2 linked regions of the Microlunatus soli genome follow. Each later gene encodes a partner of the first gene's protein in a complex. Links are inferred from orthologs where the notes say so. Each region holds a gene or a part of one and is shown on either strand. Other genes may lie near its edges. The genes, in order: hisF and hisH.

What was found.
Region 2: the proteins of hisF (region 1) and hisH are in contact, whole or in part, in a crystal structure (PDB 6RU0), measured with the Thermotoga maritima proteins. The link is inferred for Microlunatus soli from one-to-one orthologs. Residues at the interface, in WP_004080486.1 of Thermotoga maritima: Met1, Leu2, Ala3, Arg5, Ser40, Glu41, Asp45, Glu46, Ala70, Glu71, Ile73, Asp74, Ile75, Pro76, Phe77, Asp98, Lys99, Ser122, Gln123, Glu161, Thr195, Leu196, Asn247, Arg249, Glu251; in WP_004080484.1 of Thermotoga maritima: Asn15, Arg18, Arg22, Arg117, Leu118, Pro119, His120, Met121, Gly122, Trp123, Asn124, Asn134, Gly135, Tyr136, Tyr138, Val140, Tyr158, Glu180, Lys181, Ser182, Ser183, Lys184, Ile185.

What each region holds. Positions count from the first base shown.
Region 1 is NZ_LT629772.1:5,579,400-5,589,288, reverse strand. What follows is about bases 4,877-7,730. They hold hisF (imidazole glycerol phosphate synthase subunit HisF), read right to left. Parts: upstream 6,759-7,730; coding sequence 5,994-6,758; downstream 4,877-5,993. Other genes in these bases: BLU38_RS25585 (methyltransferase domain-containing protein), read left to right, coding at 6,901-7,730; BLU38_RS25595 (2-hydroxyacid dehydrogenase), read right to left, coding at 4,950-5,909; BLU38_RS25600 (HIT family protein), read right to left, coding at 4,877-4,953. Also shown: BLU38_RS25620 (winged helix DNA-binding domain-containing protein), read right to left, coding at 1-494; BLU38_RS25615 (hypothetical protein), read right to left, coding at 630-1,205; ilvD (dihydroxy-acid dehydratase), read right to left, coding at 1,331-3,022; BLU38_RS25605 (glycosyltransferase 87 family protein), read right to left, coding at 3,290-4,540; more of BLU38_RS25600, read right to left, coding at 4,537-4,876; more of BLU38_RS25585, read left to right, coding at 7,731-7,782; BLU38_RS25580 (lamin tail domain-containing protein), read left to right, coding at 7,981-8,445; BLU38_RS25575 (aminoglycoside 6-adenylyltransferase), read right to left, coding at 8,501-9,403; BLU38_RS25570 (VOC family protein), read right to left, coding at 9,432-9,842.
Region 2 is NZ_LT629772.1:6,184,788-6,194,822, reverse strand. Bases 3,564-6,563 are described here. They hold hisH (imidazole glycerol phosphate synthase subunit HisH), read right to left. Parts: upstream 5,376-6,563; coding sequence 4,752-5,375; downstream 3,564-4,751. Other genes in these bases: BLU38_RS28325 (histidinol-phosphate transaminase), read right to left, coding at 6,000-6,563; hisB (imidazoleglycerol-phosphate dehydratase HisB), read right to left, coding at 5,372-6,007; BLU38_RS28340 (hypothetical protein), read left to right, coding at 3,564-4,740. In the rest of the region: BLU38_RS28355 (HAD-IA family hydrolase), read right to left, coding at 1-535; BLU38_RS28350 (arylsulfatase), read left to right, coding at 921-2,687; BLU38_RS28345 (C39 family peptidase), read left to right, coding at 2,751-3,521; more of BLU38_RS28340, read left to right, coding at 3,499-3,563; more of BLU38_RS28325, read right to left, coding at 6,564-7,115; hisD (histidinol dehydrogenase), read right to left, coding at 7,112-8,389; BLU38_RS28315 (MFS transporter), read left to right, coding at 8,560-10,035; BLU38_RS28310 (ArsR/SmtB family transcription factor), read left to right, coding at 10,010-10,035. UniProt on the Escherichia coli protein: IGPS catalyzes the conversion of PRFAR and glutamine to IGP, AICAR and glutamate. The HisH subunit catalyzes the hydrolysis of glutamine to glutamate and ammonia as part of the synthesis of IGP and AICAR.

The sequences.
Region 1 (9,889 bases):
GACTTGCCGACCCCGTAGACCGTCGCGCCCTGCAGCTCGGGAATGTCGTCGCGGAGCTCGGTCGATGTCGCCTCCCGACCGTCGGCCAGCATCTCCAGCGCGGCAGCCTTGGCGCGCGCGAGCCACCGCTCCGGGTCGTCGAACAGCCCGGCCTTGCGCACATCGGAGAGCAACCGGCGGCTCTCCGACGCCGCCACCCGATCACTGGCCCCGCTCTGTGCATCGGCCAGGGTGTCGCGGTCGAAGACGAACAAGGTCCGTCGCATCGCCATGTGCTTGACCAGGCTGCGATCGATGTAGAACGCCGCGTCGAGATCGTCGGTGCCGAAGCCGTCGACGCGAGTCCAGGCACTCAGATAGATCGTCGCCGGATCCGTCGCGTGCAGCGCCACCAGGCTGTTGGTCAGATCGCCGACATCCCGCGCACGGCTCTCCGCAGCGAGTCGCTGCCGGCGCGCCAATCTCGTCTGTCTGTCCTGGTTCGTGATCCGCATGGCGTCATTGTGGCGTGCCGGACCGACAGCGCACGGCATCCGGTCCTGCCCGAACCAGAGCCAGCGGACCACGACCTGAGGACCGGTCGACGTGGCCTGGCAGCCCGTGCCCAGGCTGCCGTATCAGTTGTGCGGTCACGCCTCCTTGACCCAGAAGGAGGTGGCGGCATTGTTCCAGCCGGTGGGCAGCCGGCCGAGCCGGTCCTCGTTGCGGAGCCAACCGGTGTGCTGACCCTCCATGAAGCTGCGCCCGTAGAGCGACACCGTGCAGCCATGGTAGGTCTTCAGCGAACTGATGCGATTGTTCCAATTCCTCCCGGAATGATCCTTGATGAACCTCAGATCATTCTCCATGAAATTGCAATTTGCGCCAGCCGTCTTGAATCGGTGCGACTTACCTTCCTTGTTCGGCTTTCCCCAGACCTTCAGGATCAGGTTCTTGCCTGCCGCCCGGGACGCCGCAGCATCGGTCTCGTAGCACTTGGTCGTCGACCTGTCGACGTCGGTCACGCAATAGCCGTCGACGGCGGCCTCCCGTGCTTCCGACGGCGCCTGCGACTCGACCGGCGCTGCCTGAGCGACCGAAAGGCCGACGCTCGATACCAGCGCAGCCGCTGCCGCGGTGGACAGCACTGTGGCGCGAGCGCGATGAATTCTCTGCATGATTTCCTCCCGACTATTTCTTGCCTGCGAAGGCATGTCCATCGCCATCAACAGTAACTATCGGAAGGTTCAGCGCCACCAGAAATTCACCGTGCAATGCGCATTTCAACAACCCGCAATGAACCGGCTTGGATTGACCCTATGAGCGATTACCATAAGCCACGTAATGACGGTCAGCCGCACACGGCGCCGAGTTTTGCCGAGCCGACCAGCTTGGCGTATTTGGCCAGCACACCTCGGGGCTGCGGACGGTCCGGCGGGGTCCATGCCGAGCGTCGGCTCGCCATCTCCTCGGCCGACACATCGAGGTCCAGGGTGCCGTCGGCGACGTTCAGGATGATCTTGTCGCCGTCCTGAACCAACGCGATCGGCCCACCCTCGGTTGCTTCCGGGGCGATGTGCCCGACGCAGAGTCCGGTGGTCCCGCCGGAGAACCTGCCGTCGGTGATCAACATGACGTCCTTGCCGAGCCCGGCACCCTTGATCGCGCCGGTGATCGCCAGCATCTCGCGCATCCCGGGACCACCCTTCGGCCCCTCGTACCTGATCACCACCACGTCGCCGGAACTGATGGTGCCGTCGTTCAAGGCGTCCATCGCGGCCCGTTCTCCGTCGAACACCCGGGCAGTGCCCTCGACGATCGTGTCGTCGAAGCCGGCGCTCTTCACCACGGCACCGTCCGGGGCCAATGTTCCGTGCAGGATGGTGATCCCGCCGGTCGGGTGGATCGGTTCGGACAGACTGCGGATGATCTTGCCGTCGATGTCCGGTGGTGCGATGTCGGCCAGATTCTCCGCCATCGTCCGGCCGGTGACGGTCAGGCAGTCACCGTTGATCAGACCGGCATCCAGCAGGGCCTTCATCACCACCGGAACGCCGCCGACCTTGTCGACGTCGTTCATCACGAATCTGCCGAACGGCTTGAGGTCCCCCAGGTGCGGCACCTTCTTCGACACCGCGATGAAGTCGTCCAGACCAAGATCGACCTCGGCCTCGTTGGCGATCGCCAGCAGGTGCAACACGGCGTTGGTCGAGCCGCCGAACGCCATCACCACAGCGATGGCGTTCTCGAAGGCTTCCTTGGTGAGGATCTGACGGGCGGTGATCCCCTGGCGCAGCATCTCGACCGCGGCCTGACCGCTCTTGTGGGCGAAGCCGTCCCGGCGCCGATCGACCGCCGGTGGCGCAGCGGATCCGGGCAGGGACATTCCGAGTGCTTCGGCGGCACTGGCCATCGTGTTGGCGGTGTACATCCCACCGCACGCGCCCTCGCCCGGGCAGATCGCGCGTTCGATCTTGTCCACGTCGGCTTGGCTGATCAGACCGCGGACGCAGGCGCCGACCGCTTCGAACGCGTCGATCAGGGTGACGTCCTTGCCGTCCACGCTGCCCGGCATGATCGAGCCGGCGTAGAGGAAGACGGAGGCAAGATCAAGACGGGCGGCTGCCATCAGCATGCCCGGCAGTGACTTGTCGCAGCCGGCCAGCAGCACCGACCCGTCCAGCCGCTCGGCCTCCATCACGGTCTCCACCGAGTCGGCGATGATCTCCCGGCTGACCAACGAGTAGTGCATGCCGACGTGTCCCATCGAGATCCCGTCGGACACCGAGATGGTGCCGAACTCCAGCGGATAACCGCCGGCGGCGTGCACACCTTCCTTGACCGCCTTGGCCAACCGGTCCAGTGACAGGTTGCAGGGCGTGATCTCGTTCCAGCTGGACGCGACGCCGATCTGCGGCTTACCGAAGTCGTCGTCGGTCATCCCGACGGCGCGCAACATGCCACGGGACGCGGTCGCCTCCAGCCCGTCGGTGACGGTCCGGGAACGCGGTTTGATGTCGGGCTGATCGGATGCGGCTGCCATGTTCGTACGCTACCGCTGTCGTCCGTGCCGTCGAGCCCGGGCACGACGCTGCCCGATGTCACTCCGCCCTCGCAGCGAGAGCATCCCCAGGGATGCCAGGTCGCCGTCGGTGTCCTGGGGATGCTGGGGCGCCGGCCGGAAGTTCGGCGGCGGCGCCAGTCCCGGCGGCGGTTGCTGGTGGTGAGCTCGCGCTCAAGCGCCCGACGTCCGTCGAGGTTACGCACCTCAAATCGGTGCGGGAACGTGCTTAACCTTGATAGATCGAGGTTAGACAGGGCGCCGGCGGATCATCCGGATGGCGGTGCCCACCATCAGGGCGGCGGCTAGGAGCGGGCCGAGGTTGGCGATCAACCGTTGGCCGGCGTTGTAGGAGTTCTCCTCGCCGCCGGCGTACGGGAGCAGGGCCAGCGGCAGGCAGGCGCTGACGTAGACGACGAGGATGCCGGCGCCGATGCTCATCCAGCGGGGCAGCGGGACGTGATCGGCTCGAGCGCCGGGCCAGGGTCGGCGCCGGAGCTGATAGATCGCGGCCAGACCGAGCGGCAGGATCCAGACGAAGTGGTGGGTCCAGGACAGCGGTGAAGCGAGGTTGGTGCCCAACCCGACCATGGCGATGGCCAGCACGTGACCGCCTTGCTTCCACCAGTACGCACCGACGATCGCAGCCAGCACGGCCACCAGGAAGGACAGCAGCAGCCCGATGTGGCTGTTGGTGGTCGTCTCACCGAAGAAGCGCAGGACGACACCGAGCAGCGACTGGTTACCGACGTACAACGGGCCCGAGGTGTGGGTCTCGCCGCCGATCAAGCTCTTGACATAGGTGACGGTGGCTGCCGGCTGCAACGCGGTGCCAACCGCTGTCAGCACGACGAACGTGATCATCGCGGTGATTGCCGGCTTCTTCCGGCCCAAGATCAACAACATCAGCACGAACAGTGCCGGCGTGAGTTTGACCGCGGCCGCAATGCCGATCAGCAGGCCGCCGGGGATCCGGCGTTTGCGGCCCGGTGCTGCCGGCAGCAGGTCGATGATCACCATCGCCATCAGGAAGGTGTTGATCTGCCCGTAGCCGATGGTGGTCCGGATCGGCTCCATTCCGATCACCAGAGCAGCCGACAGCAGCCCGAGCGCCCAGCCACGGGGCACACCGCATCTGATCATCACCGCGTTCTGGGCGATCACCAGCCCGGCGATCCAGACCAGCTGCCAGAACAGGTACGGTCCGATCGCCAGCGGGATCATCAGGATCGCCGAGATCGGCGGATAGATGAAGTACAGATGCCAGTCCGGCGAGGTCCAGGTCATGATGTTCTCGCCGTGCAACATTGCCCGGACTGCGTAGAGATAGACCTGCAGATCGGTGGTCTGCGGCGTCCACGGCCAGAACTTGCCGCCGGAGATGATCACCGGCAGCATCGCCAGCGACACCAGGTAGCCCGGCAGCACCTCGACCAGCCAGCGACGGATCCGCGGCTGACCGGTCAGCCGCCGGCCGGCGAGCTCGGTCTGTTCGGTCACGATGCGGTGATCTGCTGCCAGACGTCGTCGAGCTCCGCGTCCTCGGCGCCCGGCTTGGGTCCGAAGAGGTTGCGGAGCCCGCCGGTCTCGGCGTAGCGCGGTACCAGGTGGACATGCAGATGGAAGACCTCCTGGCCGGCGACCGCACCCGCCGAGGAGAAGAGGTTCATCCCGTCCGCGCCGAGCTTGGTCTGCAGCAGTCGGGAGACCCGATCGACGGCGCCGGTGATCTCGGCCCATGCGGGCGGGTCACTGAGGAAGCTCTCGACGTGCCGCTTCGGGACGACCAGAGTGTGTCCACGGTGGAACGGCGCGATGTCCAGGAAGGAGTACGAGGTGTCGTCCTCGTCGACCTTCCGGCTGGGGATGTCGCCGGTGATGATCTTGCAGAACAGACAGTCCGGTGTGGTCATGCCATCGCCTCCTCTTTGATGATCACGTTCTTCAGCGAATCGCCGGCGGCGTAGCGGCGGAGCTGGTCCGCGGTCAGCGCGTCGGCACGCGGCTGGAAGGCGCTGCTGGCGCCACCGACGTGTGGGCTGATCAGCACCCCCGGTGTGGTCCAGAGCCGATGGTCGACGGGCAGCGGCTCGGGATCGGTGACGTCAAGACCGGCGGTGATCCGTCCCGTCTCGGCCTCGGCGAGCAAGGCATCGGTGTCGACCAGTTTGCCGCGACCGACGTTGATCAACTGGGCGCCGTCCGGCAGCAACGCCAACGCCGCGGCATCGATCAGCTTCTCGGTCTGTGGGGTGGCCGGAATGATCAGGATCAACACGTCGGTGTCGGGCAGGATGGACGGCAGGTCATCGATCGCCTGTACCGGCACCGGGTGACCGTCGGCGTTGGTCTCGGTCCGCGCACTGCGGGCGACCCGGGTGATCGAGCCGACCTCGAAGCCGGTCAGCCGGCGCTCGATCGCCTGGCCGATGTGTCCGTAGCCGATGATCGTCACCCGCTTGTCGGCCAGTGAGTTCCCCCAGCCGAACTGCCAGTCGCCGGTGGTCTGGTTGCGGGCGTACTCGTCGAGCCGACGGCCGACGGCCAGCGACAGCGCGATCGCGAGTTCGGCGGTGCTGGCGTCGTGCAGTCCGGCGGCGTTGCAGAGAGTGACGCCGTCGGGGACGTAACGCTGGATGTGCTCGAAGCCGGCGGTCAGTGTCTGGACCACCTTCAGCCGGGGCATCGTCGCCAGCCGTTCCCAGGCGGCTCTGTCGGTGCTCAGGTACGGGTCGACGTAGAACTCGACCTCGTCCACCGATGCGGGCGGTTCGCCACCGTTGAAGATGTCGATCTCGATCCCGTCGGGCAGCTCACCGAGCCGTCGTCGGGCTTCGGCCTCACTCTCGTACGGCAACCACACGCGCATCCGTATCGCACTCTCCCCACTCAACGATCTGCCTGCTGCATCCGACCGGCGTGCTGCACACGCCGGGACGATCCTGCCATCTGGTCAGCTGCGAACCGGGTAACCCGCGGCTTCCAGCGCCTTCTTCACCTCGGCGATCCGCAGCGTTCCGAAGTGGAACACGCTGGCCGCAAGGACCGCGTCGGCACCCGCTTCGACGGCCGGCGGGAAATCCTCGGCCCGGCCGGCGCCACCGGAGGCGATCAGCGGGACCTCGACCTCGCGGCGTACCGCCCGGATCATCTCCAGATCGAAGCCACCGGTGGTGCCGTCGGCGTCCATCGAATTGAGCAGAATCTCCCCCACGCCCAGCTCGACGCCGCGGCGAGCCCACTGCACCGCATCGAGGTCGGCGGATTTGCGGCCGCCGTGGGTGGTGACACCGAAGCCGGACGGCTGGTCACTCTCCCGGCGGGCATCCACCGACAGCACCAGCACCTGGTTGCCGAACCGACGGGTGATCTCGCTGATCAGCTCCGGCCGGTGGATCGCCGCGGTGTTGACCGCGACCTTGTCGGCCCCGGCACGCAGCATCCGGTCGACGTCGTCGACCGAGGCGATGCCGCCGCCGACGGTCAGCGGGATGAACACCTCACCGGCGGTCCGGTGGACCACCTCCACGGTGGTCTCCCGGCCCTCGACCGACGCGGAGATGTCCAGGAAGGTCAATTCGTCCGCACCCTCGACGTCGTACACCCCGCCCAACTCGACCGGGTCGCCGGCGTCTCGGAGGTTTTCGAAGTTGACCCCCTTGACCACCCGCCCGTCGTGCACGTCAAGACAGGGGATGACACGCACCGCCAGACTCATGGCGCCAACCTTATCCGTGGCTGCCGTTCCGCCTTCGACCGTGCTCGAAACAACTGCCTCGAGCACCCGTCGGATGTCTACCGTCCTATTTCCAGCTACAGAACGACACCGCACGAAGACCACAGCGGCAGGGGGAACTGGCATGACGACCGCATCGAGCATCCGCCCGCCCGGCACCGAGCATCGGGAGTACGCCCTCGGCGCCAGCGACCGGTTGGCGACCGAACAGCTCGATCATCTGGCGACGCTGCTCGACCGGCAGTCGATGAACATCCTCGACGCCACCGGCCTCGGCGCCGGCTGGCGCTGCTTGGAGGTCGGAGCCGGCGGCGGGACGATCGCCGCCGGGCTCGCCGACCGCGTCGGCCCCGACGGCTCTGTCGTCGCCGTCGACATCGACACCCGCCGACTGCAGTCCCGCATCGGTTTGGAGGTCCGGCAGCACGACATCAAGGACGGCGTGCCCGGCGGTCCGTACGACCTGATCCACGTTCGCCTCGTCCTGATGCACCTGAGCGCACGGGAACAGATCCTGCAGAGCCTGGTCGACGCCCTGGCGCCCGGCGGCTGGCTGGTGATCGGCGAGTGGACCGGGCCGCAGACGACGATCCTGTCCTCCCCCAGCCCGGAGGACACCGAAGTGTTCCGCCGGGTCCAGCATGCCGCCCACAACATCATCGGCCGAGGTGTCGGGATCTCCTACGAGTGGGCGCGGCAGGTCGATCAGGCGATGCTCCGTGTCGGTCTGCGGGACGTCGAGACGGTGGAATACACCCATACCAGCGCCGGTGGCAGCTCCGGCTGTCTGTTGAGTCTGAACTACATCCGCCAGTTGCACGATCCGTTGCTCGCCACCGGGCTGACCGAGGCCGACCTGACCCGCTACCGCGCACTGATGCATGATCCGCGGTTCCGCGCCTGGTTCTACCCGTTCCTGTGCAGCCGCGGTCGGCGGGGCGCGGGCTCGGTCGACGGCTCGAGTTCGGAGCCGAACGGGCGACCGGGAGCCGCTCCGCACTGCTGACCGACCTTCACTGATCCGGACCTAGGGCCGCAGGTCCCGATCATCGCGAATCGGCCGCGCGGTGGTGTGATCACCGCTACTGTTCTGATCGTCGACCACGACGCCATCCACCGGCCACCTCTGATGTGGCCATGTCCCGGTGCTTGCCCGTCCGAAACGGTCGATCCATCACTGGTTTCTCATCATCGTGGGGGTCCCATGAAGTTCCTGCGCGCCCTGGCGAGCCTCTTGGTCGTCGCCGGTCTGGTCTCGGGGTCGCTGATCGCGACCACGTCGAACGCCGATGCAGCCTCGAAGCTGCGGTTCACCAAGCTGTACGCGGATTCGCCCGGCACCGACCGAGGCTCGAACAAGTCGCTGAACGCCGAGTACGTCGTGGTCAAGAACACCGGCTCGAGCAAGATCAAGATCGCCGGCTACAAGATCAAGGACAAGGCCGGTCACACCTTCGTCTTCCCGAAGGGCTTCGTGCTCAAGGCCCGCAGGAGTGTGACCGTGCACACCGGCCGAGGCACCAACACCGGCAGCCACCTCTACTGGAAGCAGCGCTGGTACGTCTGGAACAACACCACCGACACCGCCTACCTGCTGAACACCAGGGGAAGCCGGTTGGACACCTGCACCTTCCCCAGAAAGCATTCCAAGGCGTACGTGACCTGCTGACTGCTCTCCCGACCTCCGCCGGGCCAATCTTCCCCGGCCCGGCGTCGGTCGGCCGTCAGCCGAAGTCCCCGGCCCGCATCCGGCGAGCATGCTCGGTGACGTTGGCGATCAGATCACCGGGATAGCGGTAGCCCAGATGCTCGGCCACCTCGCGGGCGATGGTGGCGAACAGATCGATCATCGCGAACAGAGCCGTCCAGTTGGCCTCCGGATCGGCGCCGGTGAAGGTGTTCTCCATCGCCTGCCAGATGCTCGGCGGCAGGTGCTGCTTCAGCCCCTTCCCGAGATTGCCCGACTTCAGTGACCAGTCGTGGTCGCACTGCACCCGCCATTCGATCATCGGCACCAGGTAGTTGAAGCGCATGTCGAAGTCGAGCACCCACTTGGTGGGCAGCAGTTCGTCGCGCAGCAACCCCTTGGCCACGTACGGGACGCCGATCAGGAAGTCGGTGATCAACCGCTGGTAGCCGGCCTCATCGGGGCGCCGCGGTATGTAGGACCGATAGGTCGGCGCCGGCAGGCCGGCGGTCAGGCCGCTCTTGTCCAGCAGCACCCGATGACCGGCGTCCAGTTCGGGATCGGCTCGTGGACCGGAAGTCAGCTCGGTGAAGTAGCGGGCATTCCACAGACTGAAGTCGATCTTGAGACCGTCGACGTAGTTGGTGATGTTGCCGACCTGCACGGCTCCGGTCGCGGCGTCGCTCTCGACCGGATCCCAGTAGTCGATCAACACCTCACCGAACTCCGCCAGCCAGCCGGTGTCGCTGACCATCGCCTCGACGCCTTCGACGACGGCGATCACGTCGTAGTCGGAGTACGCGTCGGTGTGCCCACCCGGGATCGCCCGGGTGCTGGTCAGGATCAGGGCAGCAACGTCGGCGCGTCGCTCACCCCAGGCCACCAACTGATCGATGATCTTGTCCTGCTGCCCCACCGAGCCTGCACCGGAGTTCGCCATGGCAGCACCGTAACGGCCGCTCCGCCGATCAGTCGAAGTCGGCTTCGGTCATTCCACCCTTGCTGCCGTCCGGCCACTGGACCAGCTCGATCCGGTAGCCGTCCGGATCGGTGACGAAACAGGTCGTCGGCCCGTCGGGTCCACCGGGATGCCCGATCGGTGTCGGCTTCAGACCACCGGCGACCAACCGGGCCCTGGTCCGGACGAGATCGTCCACCTCGATCGCCAGATGATCGAAGCCGGACTCCCCCGAGATCGGGCCGCCGCTGGGCCGACACACCAGCTCCAGCGATACCGAGGACTCGTCCGGCAGCCGAAGCATCACCAGCTCGGCGGTCTCGACGTCGACCCGACCGACCTCGAGATAGCCCAGCGTCGTGTAGAAGGTCAGCGATCGGTCCCGATCGCTGACCCGGTAGGAGACCAAGATCGTTTTCACCGTGATCAACTTCCCGTGGTTGGCACCGGATCGGCCATGATGGTGGT
Region 2 (10,035 bases), 610 kb from region 1 along the record:
GCTGACCGGCGGTCGTGCAGTTGTGTTCGTTGTCGTCGATGAAGATGGCGTGCTCCGGGTCGACCTGATAGCGGTCGAAGACCACGGAGAACAGCTGGGGATCGGGCTTGGCGATGCCCTCTTCTCCCGAGACCACGATGCCCTCGAACCGGTTCAGCAGACCGAACCGCCGTTTGGTCGGACGGAACAGGTCGGCCGACCAGTTGGTCAGCGCGACAAGTCGCACACCGGCCCGCTGCAGTTCGGCGATGATCGCGGCCGTGCCGGGCACCATGCCGGTGATCGTGAGATCGAAATAGCGGCGGTAGGCCTCGATCTGCTCACGATGCTGCGGCAACCGGGAGATCAGCTCCGCCTCGCCCTCGTCCCAGTCCTGACCGGCATCGTGGCGATGGTTCCACTCGTTGAAGCAGATCTCGTCCATGAAGTCACCGACCTGGTCGGCTGGCATCACCTGCTGATAGGCCCTTTCGGGCTCCCAGTTCAGCACAACTCCACCCAGATCGAAGACCACGGTGTCGTACCGATCGCTCATGGCTTCCTCCGCTTCCTGTATCGACGGACCGCGATGTCCGCCGGTTTCGGCCGAGTACGGCACACTCAGCTCCGCTGCCGTTGCAGCAATGATGAGGCCACGACGTCTCCCTCACAAGGGCGAGGCGTTCCCGGGCGAGCCTGGGCTTGATCGAGCAGCACACCGAACCGGGCACCGATAACCCCTCAAACACCTTGAGCCTCGATCCGTGGACGGGCGCCTACTGCGCGGCCCCAGAGCGGCGCGCTGGCGGCGTTGCCGACGCTCAATGGTCAACCAGACCACCCTCACGCCGGCGCCTTGCCAGCACACCCCTCTGGTGCCGCTCGCTACGGCGCCCGTCCACGGATCGAGGCTAAACTCTCGGCGAGATGAGGCACCGATCATGACCCTTCCCCGACGCCGTCTGCTCGGGCTCTCCGCACTGGGCGTCGGCGGGGCGCTGGCGGGTTGCTCCGCACCCGGTGGCGTGGGCGCGCCGCCGGCCGGATCGCCCGCCGCGACGGGAGGATCGGGCAGCCCGAGCGCCGACCCCGGAGCGACCTCGTCACCGACGGCCGGGCAACGGCCCAACGTGGTGCTCATCCTGGCCGACGACATGGGGTTCTCCGACATCGGCTGCTACGGCTCGGAGATCGCCACGCCGCACCTCGATCGGCTCGCGGCCGGCGGGGTACGGATGTCGCAGTTCTACAACACCGCGCGCTGTTCGCCGTCCCGGGCTTCGCTGCTCACCGGCCTGCACCCGCACCAAACGGGTATCGGCGTGCTGAACAAGGCCGGAGAGCACGGTTATCCCGGCACCTTGAACAGGCGCTGCCTGACGCTGGCCGAACTGCTCGGTGACGCCGGCTACGCGACCTCGATGTTCGGCAAGTGGCATCTCACCGCGCAGGTCGCCAAGCCCGACGACAGTTGGCCGCAGGGCCGCGGCTTCGATCATCACTACGGCATCATCGGCGGAGCGTCGAGCTACTTCGAACCGGCAGCCCTGTACGCCGACAGCCGGAAGCTGGATCCGCCGCAGGACTTCTACCTGACCACAGAGCTCGGCCGCCGGGCATCGGAATTCGTCCACGACCAGGTGCACAACAGACCGGACCAGCCGTTCTTCCTGTATCTGCCCTTCACCGCGCCGCACTGGCCGCTGCACGCGCCGGAGCGTTGGATCAAGCTCCAGGCCGGCCACTACCGGGCGGGCTGGGACACGCTGCGGCAGCAGCGGTATCGCCGACTCGTCGACAGCGGGATGCTGTCCGGCCGGTGGAAGCTCGGTCAGCGCGATCCCCGGGTGCAGCCGTACGACACGATCACCCGGCCGCAGTGGCAGCAGCGTCGGATGGAGGTCTACGCAGCTCAGATCGCGATGATGGATGCCGCGGTGGGACAACTGGTCGAGGCGTTGACCCGGACCAAGCAGTTGGACAACACCTTGATCATCTTCTTGTCCGACAACGGCGGCAGCGCCGAGGAACTGCAGGCCCGGATCGCTCAGGCCGACGACAGCGGGGCGGACTCGGGCGTCGATCGCCGCCGGACCGGCTCGGATCCGGCAGCGCACCGGAGCACCAGGGTCCGGCGCGGCAACGACCCGACCATCGTCCCGGGCCCGGCGACCACCTACAGCTCCTACGGTCGCGGCTGGGCGGGAGTGTCCAACACCCCGTTCCGCGAGTACAAGCACTGGGTGCACGAGGGCGGCATCTCCACCCCGCTGATCGCGCACTGGCCGGGTCGGTTGCCGGCCGGTCGGATCAGTCACCATCCGCATCAGCTGACCGACGTGATGGCCACCGTCCTGGACGTCACCGGGCTGCGCTACCCCGCATCCCGGGCCGGCCGACCGTTGACGCCGATCGAGGGCCGATCCATGATCAACAGCTGGCTCGGACGGCCGGAGGCCGACCGCAATCGCCTGCTCTACTGGGAACACGAGGGCAACTGCGCGGTCCGTCAGGGTCGGTGGAAGCTGGTGCGCAAGTTCGGTGGGCCCTGGGAGTTGTACGACATCGACGCCGACCGGACCGAACTCCATGACCTCGCCGCCGCCCACCGTCCGGTGGTGCAGCATCTGGCCGCCGCGTACCAGGCGTGGGCGAAACGGTGTGGAGTTCATCCCTGGGTCATCGAACGGAAAGGTCGGGTCCGGTAGGTTCTGCCTTCCAGACTGCCTGACCACCTGACCCGAGGTGGAGGCTCTTCGGAGGTGTCCGTGATGAGAATCGCCGCAGCGTCCGCCGTCACCGGTGCGTGCGTGCTCGCCCTGCTCGCCGCGGCGTCACCGGCGCAGGCCGAGCCGCGTACTCCGCTCGATCGACCGGCGGAGAGGTCCCGGATCATCGGCACGCCGACGCTCAGCGCGGACGAGTTGGCCGGCATCGCGGCCAAGGACTCCCGAGCCCGACGACAGGTCTCTCAGCGTGCTGTCTCGTCCTCCGGTCTGGTCGACTCGATGCGCTGGGTCCAGCAGGCCAACTCCTACTACTGCGGGCCGGCCACGCTGGTCACCATGCTGAAGGGGATCCGCGTCAGCCGGACCCAGGCCCAGGCCGCATCGATGCTGGGCACCACGCGGAACGGCACGGACTGGTACAACGGCACCAGCTACCCGATGCCGGCGGCCATCAACTCCGTCGCACCGGCAGGCGTCAGGTACTACGCCCAGGGACTCAACACCAGTCCCACCTCCGGGGAGAAGTCCACCTTCAAGACGCGTCTGGTCACCGATGTGAACGACGGTTACGGCATCGCCGGCAACGCCTGGGAGATCGCAAACGGGCCCCATCTGGTCGGGCATCCGGCGGATCGGCAGATCTTCCACTGGATCCCGATCCGCGGATACTCCAACTCCGGTGGCAACACCCACTACGTCGACCCGGCGTCCGGAGCTGCGTCGATCTCGTGGAGCGGCGGCGTCCCCAAGAGCTCCGCGATCACCACCGACAAGATGGTGACGATCCTGGGTGGTCGCGGCTACGTCTGGTGACCGGCTGCCCGGCGCCGGACTGTTCGCCGGTCTGTGCCTGGCGGTGATGATCATCACCGGCTGCAGCAACACCGCCGAACGATCGGCAACCCCGTCAACCGGCCATCCCTCGGCATCGCCGGGCAGTCAAGGATCGGCTACGCCGGGCGGCGCCGCTGCCCGCTGGACCAAGACCTGCCGGGTCGCGCTCCCCCAGGCCTGGAACGACGCCCTGCATCGCGGACGGCTGAAGCCCGGAGCGGGACTCCAGGCCGGCACCGCGTTCGTCGGGACGAACGGCGAGACCGTGTTGCAGTACAGCCGGCCGGGCCTGGGATCGGGTACCAACAAGATCGTCTGGCGGGTCGGGTCGAAGGACCGATTGATCGACGACTTCGGTGCCGACGGCCATCAGCAGTGGCAGATCCTGAACGCCGACTACGACGGTCGGTGGCTCGCCTACGGCGTGCTGCACGATCCCGCCGACATCAACGACTGGAGCGTCTGGATCTGGGACACCGTCCGGGGCGGCACGCCGCGTCGGATCGGCGCGGCCGACACCAACGCCGACGGTGGCCACCCGGGAGGTCCCTGGCCCTATGTGGCCCTGGTCGACGGGCACGTGTTCTGGCCCCAGGTCCCCGGCGGGAAACCCGGCCGGACCATTAGCTATCTGCGCCGCTACAACATCGACACCGGGCGGCGGGACAACGTCAGCACCGCTGGCTCACCGATCCGGGTCTGGCGGCTCGGTGATCATCGCGTGCTGTGGTCTGCTGCCAGGAAGCAGGGCGAGCTGTCGAGGCTGGCTGCCGCCGACCCGACCACGTTGAAACCGATCCGACTCCCGGCACAGCTCGCCGAGATCAACGGCCCGTTCGCGCTGGCCAACAGTCGGCAGCTGTATGCCTGGTCCGACCACCGGCTCCGGACCCTCTACGTCTGGCGGCCGGGATGGGCCAAGCCGCGGGCTGCGATCACCGTCGGCGCCGATCGGGCGATCGACGCGGTGGGTGTGGTCGGCAGTTCCTTCGTGGTGTGGAACGACGGCTATGCCCAGCACATCCTCGATGTCCGCAGCGGCAGCTACGCATCCCTCACCCGGCAGTGGGGCTCCACCCGGACCGGCATCGACAGCCCCTGGCTGCAGGTCGGTTATCCGCCGGCCAGCAAGGGCAGCAGCCCGTCACCCAGCAGCTACATCGACACCTCCGGGTTGCCCCACCTACCCGGCTGCTAGTGGGCTGCCCCTCAGAGGGTGTCGACCCAGTTGGCCAGCAGTCGGGCGCCCGCAGTCCCGGACTTCTCCGGATGGAACTGGGTGGCGCTCAACACGCCCTGCTCGATGCCGGCGACAAAACGATCACCGCCGTGCTCGGCCCAGGTGACGGTCGCACCGTCCAACGCCGGCGCTGCCTGCTCCCTGATGCCGTAGGAGTGGACGAAGTAGAAACGCTCCGTCCCGAGTCCGGCAAACAGGGTGCTGCCGGCGGGCGCGTCGACGGTGTTCCAGCCCATGTGCGGCAGCCGGACGGCGTGCAACTCCTCCACCGTCCCGGGCCAGCGGGCGCATCCGGCTACCCGGTGTCCGTGCTCGACGCCCTCGGTGAAAAGGATCTGCGCGCCGACGCAGATGCCGAGCACCGGCCTGCCGGCCGCCACCCGTGCGGCGATGATCTTGTCGCCGCCGACCTGCAACAGTCCGTCCATGCAGGCGGCGAACGCACCCACCCCCGGGACCACCAGTCCGTCCGCGGCGACCGCAGCATCATGATCAACACTGATGGTCACGTCGGCGCCGGTCCGGGCCACCGCCCGTTGCGCCGACCGGATGTTGCCCAGACCGTAGTCCAAGATCACGACCGACGTCGTCACAGCGTGCCCTTGGTGCTCGGCACGCCGCTGACTCGGGGGTCGAGTGCGACCGCATCGCGCAGCGCCCGCGCGACGGCCTTGAACTGCGCTTCGACGATGTGGTGCGGATCCCTTCCGGCCAACACGCGCAGGTGCAGGCAGATCCCGGCATGGAACGCCAAGCTCTCCATCACGTGCCGGGTCAGGCTGCCGACGTAGGGAACTCCGGCATTCCCGCCGCCGATGATCACCTGTTCCTGGCCGGCGGGTTCGCCGCTGTGCACGCAGTACGGCCGACCGGAGACGTCGACAACGGCCTGCGCGAGCGCCTCGTCCAGCGGCACCATCGCATCGCCGAAGCGGCGGATCCCCCGCTTGTCGCCGAGCGCGGTCCGGATCGCCTGCCCCAGGGTGATCGCGGTGTCCTCGACGCTGTGATGTGCATCGATCCAGACATCGCCCTTGGTCTCGATCTCGAGGTCGAACAGACCGTGCCGGGCCAGCGCGGTCAGCATGTGGTCGTAGAAGCCGACGCCGGTGTTGATCACCGAGTCGCCACTGCCGTCGAGGTCGATCCGGACCGAGACGCTGGATTCGGAGGTGCTGCGTTCCAGGGACGCGGTCCGGCCCTGCTCGGGACCGGTGTCAGTCATCGGTCAGCCTTTCGTTGTCGGGCAGGATGTCGGTGAGGGCGGTTCTGAAGGCGGCCGTCTCCTCCGGCGTACCGACCGAGACCCGCAGCCAACCGGTGGGGCCGGTCTCGCGGATCAGCACGCCGCGATCCAGCAGCTGCTGCCAGACCCGGTGTCGATCGGCGAACCTGCCGAACAGGACGAAGTTGGCGTCGGACGCGGCGACCTGCAGCCCGGTTGCGAGCAGCCAGTCCTGCAGCGCGTCCCGCTCCCGGCGCAGCGCGTCCACCTGCTGCAGCAGTTCCGGTGCGTGCGCGAGTGCGGCGCGGGCCGCTGCCTGACTGACCACCGACAGGTGGTAGGGCAACCGGACGATCCGCAGTGCGTCGATGAAGGCCGGTGCGGCAGCGAGGTATCCGAGCCGGCCGCCGGCGAAGGCGAACGCCTTGCTCATCGTCCGGCTGACGGCGAGATTTCCGAAGCTGGGCAGCAGATCCAACGCGCTGCGAGTCCCCGGCCGGGCGAACTCGGCGTAGGCCTCGTCGATCACGATCACCCCCGGTGCGGCCGCGCAAAGGCTGCGTAGTTGATCAAGGTCGGTCGCGGTCCCGGTCGGGTTGTTCGGGCTGGCGATCAAGATCACGTCGGGACGGAGCTCCGCGATCGACCGCAGAGCAAGATCAAGATCAAGGGTGAAGTCCGCCCGCCGCGGCACGGTCAGCCATGCCGTGTGGGTGTTCCGCGCGTACTCGGGATACATCGAGTACGACGGGACGAAGGTCAGCGCACTGCGCCCTGGTCCGCCGAACGCCCCCAGCACGTGGGTCATCACCTCGTTGCTGCCGTTGGCAGCCCAGATGTTGTCGGCGGTCAAACCGTGCCCGAGATAGTCGGCCAGATCGGCTCGTAGCGCGAGCGCGTCCCGTTCGGGATAGCGGTTCATCGTCGCCACCGCCTCGCCGACCGCGCGGCTCAGGTCCTCGATCACCTCGCGACTCGGCGGGTACGGGTTCTCGTTGACGTTGAGCAGCACCGGGACGTCGAGCTGTGGGGCGCCGTACGGTTCCTCGCCCTTCAGCTCCGGTCGCAGCGGCAGCTCGGACAAGGACGGCTCGGCGGTGCCGGTCATTGGTCGCCGTCCTGTCTGATCGAGATCGCCCGACCGTGTGACGGCAGGTCCTCGGCCTCGGCGAAGGTCACCACGTGGTCCGCGATCTCGGCCAGCGCCTGCTGGTCGTAGTCGATCACGTGGACGGCCTTCAGGTAGCTCTTCACGTTGAGCCCCGAGGAGTGGCAGGCACATCCTGCGGTGGGTAGCACGTGGGTGCTGCCGGCGGAGTAGTCCCCCAGCGACACCGGCGACCAGGATCCGAGGAAGATCGCTCCGGCGTTGTTGATCTTCCTCGACACCGCTGCTGCGTCCCGGGTCTGGATCTCCAGGTGCTCGGCGGCGTAGGCGTCAGCGACTGCGATCCCTGCCTCGAGATCGTCGACCAGGACGACTCCGGACTGCTGCCCGGTCAGCGAGGTCTCGATCCGCTCGGCGTGCCGTGCCGTCGCCACCTGCTTCTTCAACTCGTCCTCGACCGCGGCGATCAACGGCTCGGAGTCGGTGATCAACACCGATGCGGCCGCCGGATCGTGTTCGGACTGGGAGATCAGGTCGGCGGCGACGAAGGCGGGCACTGCGGTGTCGTCGGCGAGGATCGCGATCTCGGTCGGTCCGGCCTCGGAGTCGATGCCGACCAGGCCCTTGACCAGCCGTTTGGCTGCGACGGTGTAGATGTTGCCGGGCCCGGTGATCATGTCCACCTTGGGACACAGGCCGGGAACGCCGTAGGCGAACATCGGCACCGCCTGGGAGCCACCCACGGCGTACACCTCGTCGACGCCGAGCAGCGCACAGAGGGCGAGGATGCTCGGGTGCGGCAGCCCGCCGAACGCCTGTTGCGGGGTCGACGCCAAGGCCAGCGAACCGACGCCGGCGATCTGGGCCGGCACCACATTCATGATCACCGTCGAAGCCAGTGGCGCGACTCCGCCGGGGACGTACAGGCCGACCCGGTCCACCGGAATCATCCGTTGGCTGACCCGCGCTCCGGGCGCCACCTCGACGTCGACCTGCCCGTCCCCCAACTCGGCCAGACTCACCGCGCGACGCCGCTCGATGGAGACCTCGAAGGCACGCCGGAGCTCAGGATCGAGCTCGGCGAGTGCCGTACTGAGCGCCTCGACCGGCACCCGGAACGACGCCGGCACCACATGGTCGAAGCGCTCGGCGTACGTGGTCAGCGCCTGTTCGCCGTGCCGGGCGATGTCCTCGCAGATCGGTCGCACCGCCTCGACGGCGGCATCGACATCGAACTCGGCGCGCGGCAGTACGTCCTGCAGGTTGTCCAGCAGGGCAGCCGCGCCGTGACTCCGGGCGGGCCCTGTCTCCCGGGAGGTCGCGGCGCGAAGGTCGATACGTCGTAGCACGTCGGCGAGTCTACGAGAGCGTCCGGCACGGAGTCGCAGCAGATCGACGGCCGGACGGTTGACCAGACTCAATCTATTCTATTAATCTTTGGATTATGAGATCTAAGGCAGACGCCGCCCCGCCGAAGGGGTCCTGGCAAGAGTTGTTGGGCCGCGAGCATCGGTCGGTCACCCTGGTGTTGAGCGGCGGCGTCGCGCTCTACGCCGTGAACGTCTATCTGACCACCAGCCTGCTGCCCAGCGCCGTCGGCGAGATCGGCGGCCGCAGCCTGTACGCCTGGGCCATGACGGCATTCTTGGTCGCCTCGGTGTTCACCTCGATGCTGGTCAGCCGCACCGTCACTCGCCGCGGGCCGCGCCAGGCATACTGGATCGGACTGGCGCTGTTCGGTGCCGGCAGTGTGGTCGGGGCGATCGCACCGACGATGCCGGTGTTGCTCGGCGGCCGGGTGTTGCAGGGGCTCGGCGGCGGCCTGCTTGCCGGGCTCGGCTTCGCGGTCGTCCGACAGGCACTGCCCGACCATCTGTGGCAACGCGCGCTCGGCCTGATGTCGGCGATGTGGGGGTTCGGCAACGTCGTCGGGCCGATCATCGGGGGTCTGTTCGCCGAATTCGGTCTATGGCGGCTGGCGTTCGTCCTGCTCGCCGCGAGCGCCGGCGGCGTCGCGGTCGTGGTCGGGCGCTCGCTACCGCGCCGCGCCCCGGACGGCGGATCGTCCGGCACAGCCGCCTCAGATCGGGTGCCGGTGCTCGCGCTGGCGCTGCTCAGCCTGGGTGCCGCGGCGGTCAGCGTCGCCTCCGTCGTCTCCGGCCGTGGCTTGTCGATCGCGCTGATCATCGCCGCCGGGCTCTTCGTGGTCGGCTTCATCCTGCGCGAGCGTCGCGCCGCCACCACGGTGCTGCCCGCGATCACCTACCGGCGCGGATCGGCACTGACCTGGATCTACCTGGCCGTCGCCCTGCTGGCGGTCGGTTCGACAGTGGAGACCTTCCTGCCGTTGTTCGGCCAACAGATCGGCGGACTCTCGCCGCTGCTCGCCGGCTTGCTGGGCGCCTCCCTGTCCTGGGGATGGAGCGTCTCGCAGATCCTGTCCAGCGGCATCACCGGCGTCCGCGGCGCCCGGCTGCAGCGGATCGCAGGACCGGCCTTGCTCGGGGCCGGCCTGGCGATCTACGGACTGCTGCAGGTCGCCGATCCCGGTCCGGGGCGAGTGGTCGCCTGGTTTGCCGTGCTGTTCGTCGCCGGCAGCGGGATCGGGATGGCCTTCGCCCACTGGGTTCCGGCGGCGATGCGGATCACGCCGGACCCGGCCGAGGCCAGCAAGGCCTCGGCCGGTGTGAACACCACACAGTTGATCAGCAACGCGTTCGGCTCGGCACTGGCCGGCTTGCTGGTGCAGATCGGTGGTCCCGGCGTGCTGGGCTCGGCCCGACTGCTGTCCGGCGGCTACGCTGCACTGTGCCTGGTCGGTGTCGCCGTGACTGTGCTGGCGATCGGCGCCGAACGGTCGAACGCCAAGAAGTTGATCACCGAAGGGAGCAGTGATGACCTCGAGTCGGACCTCCGATCG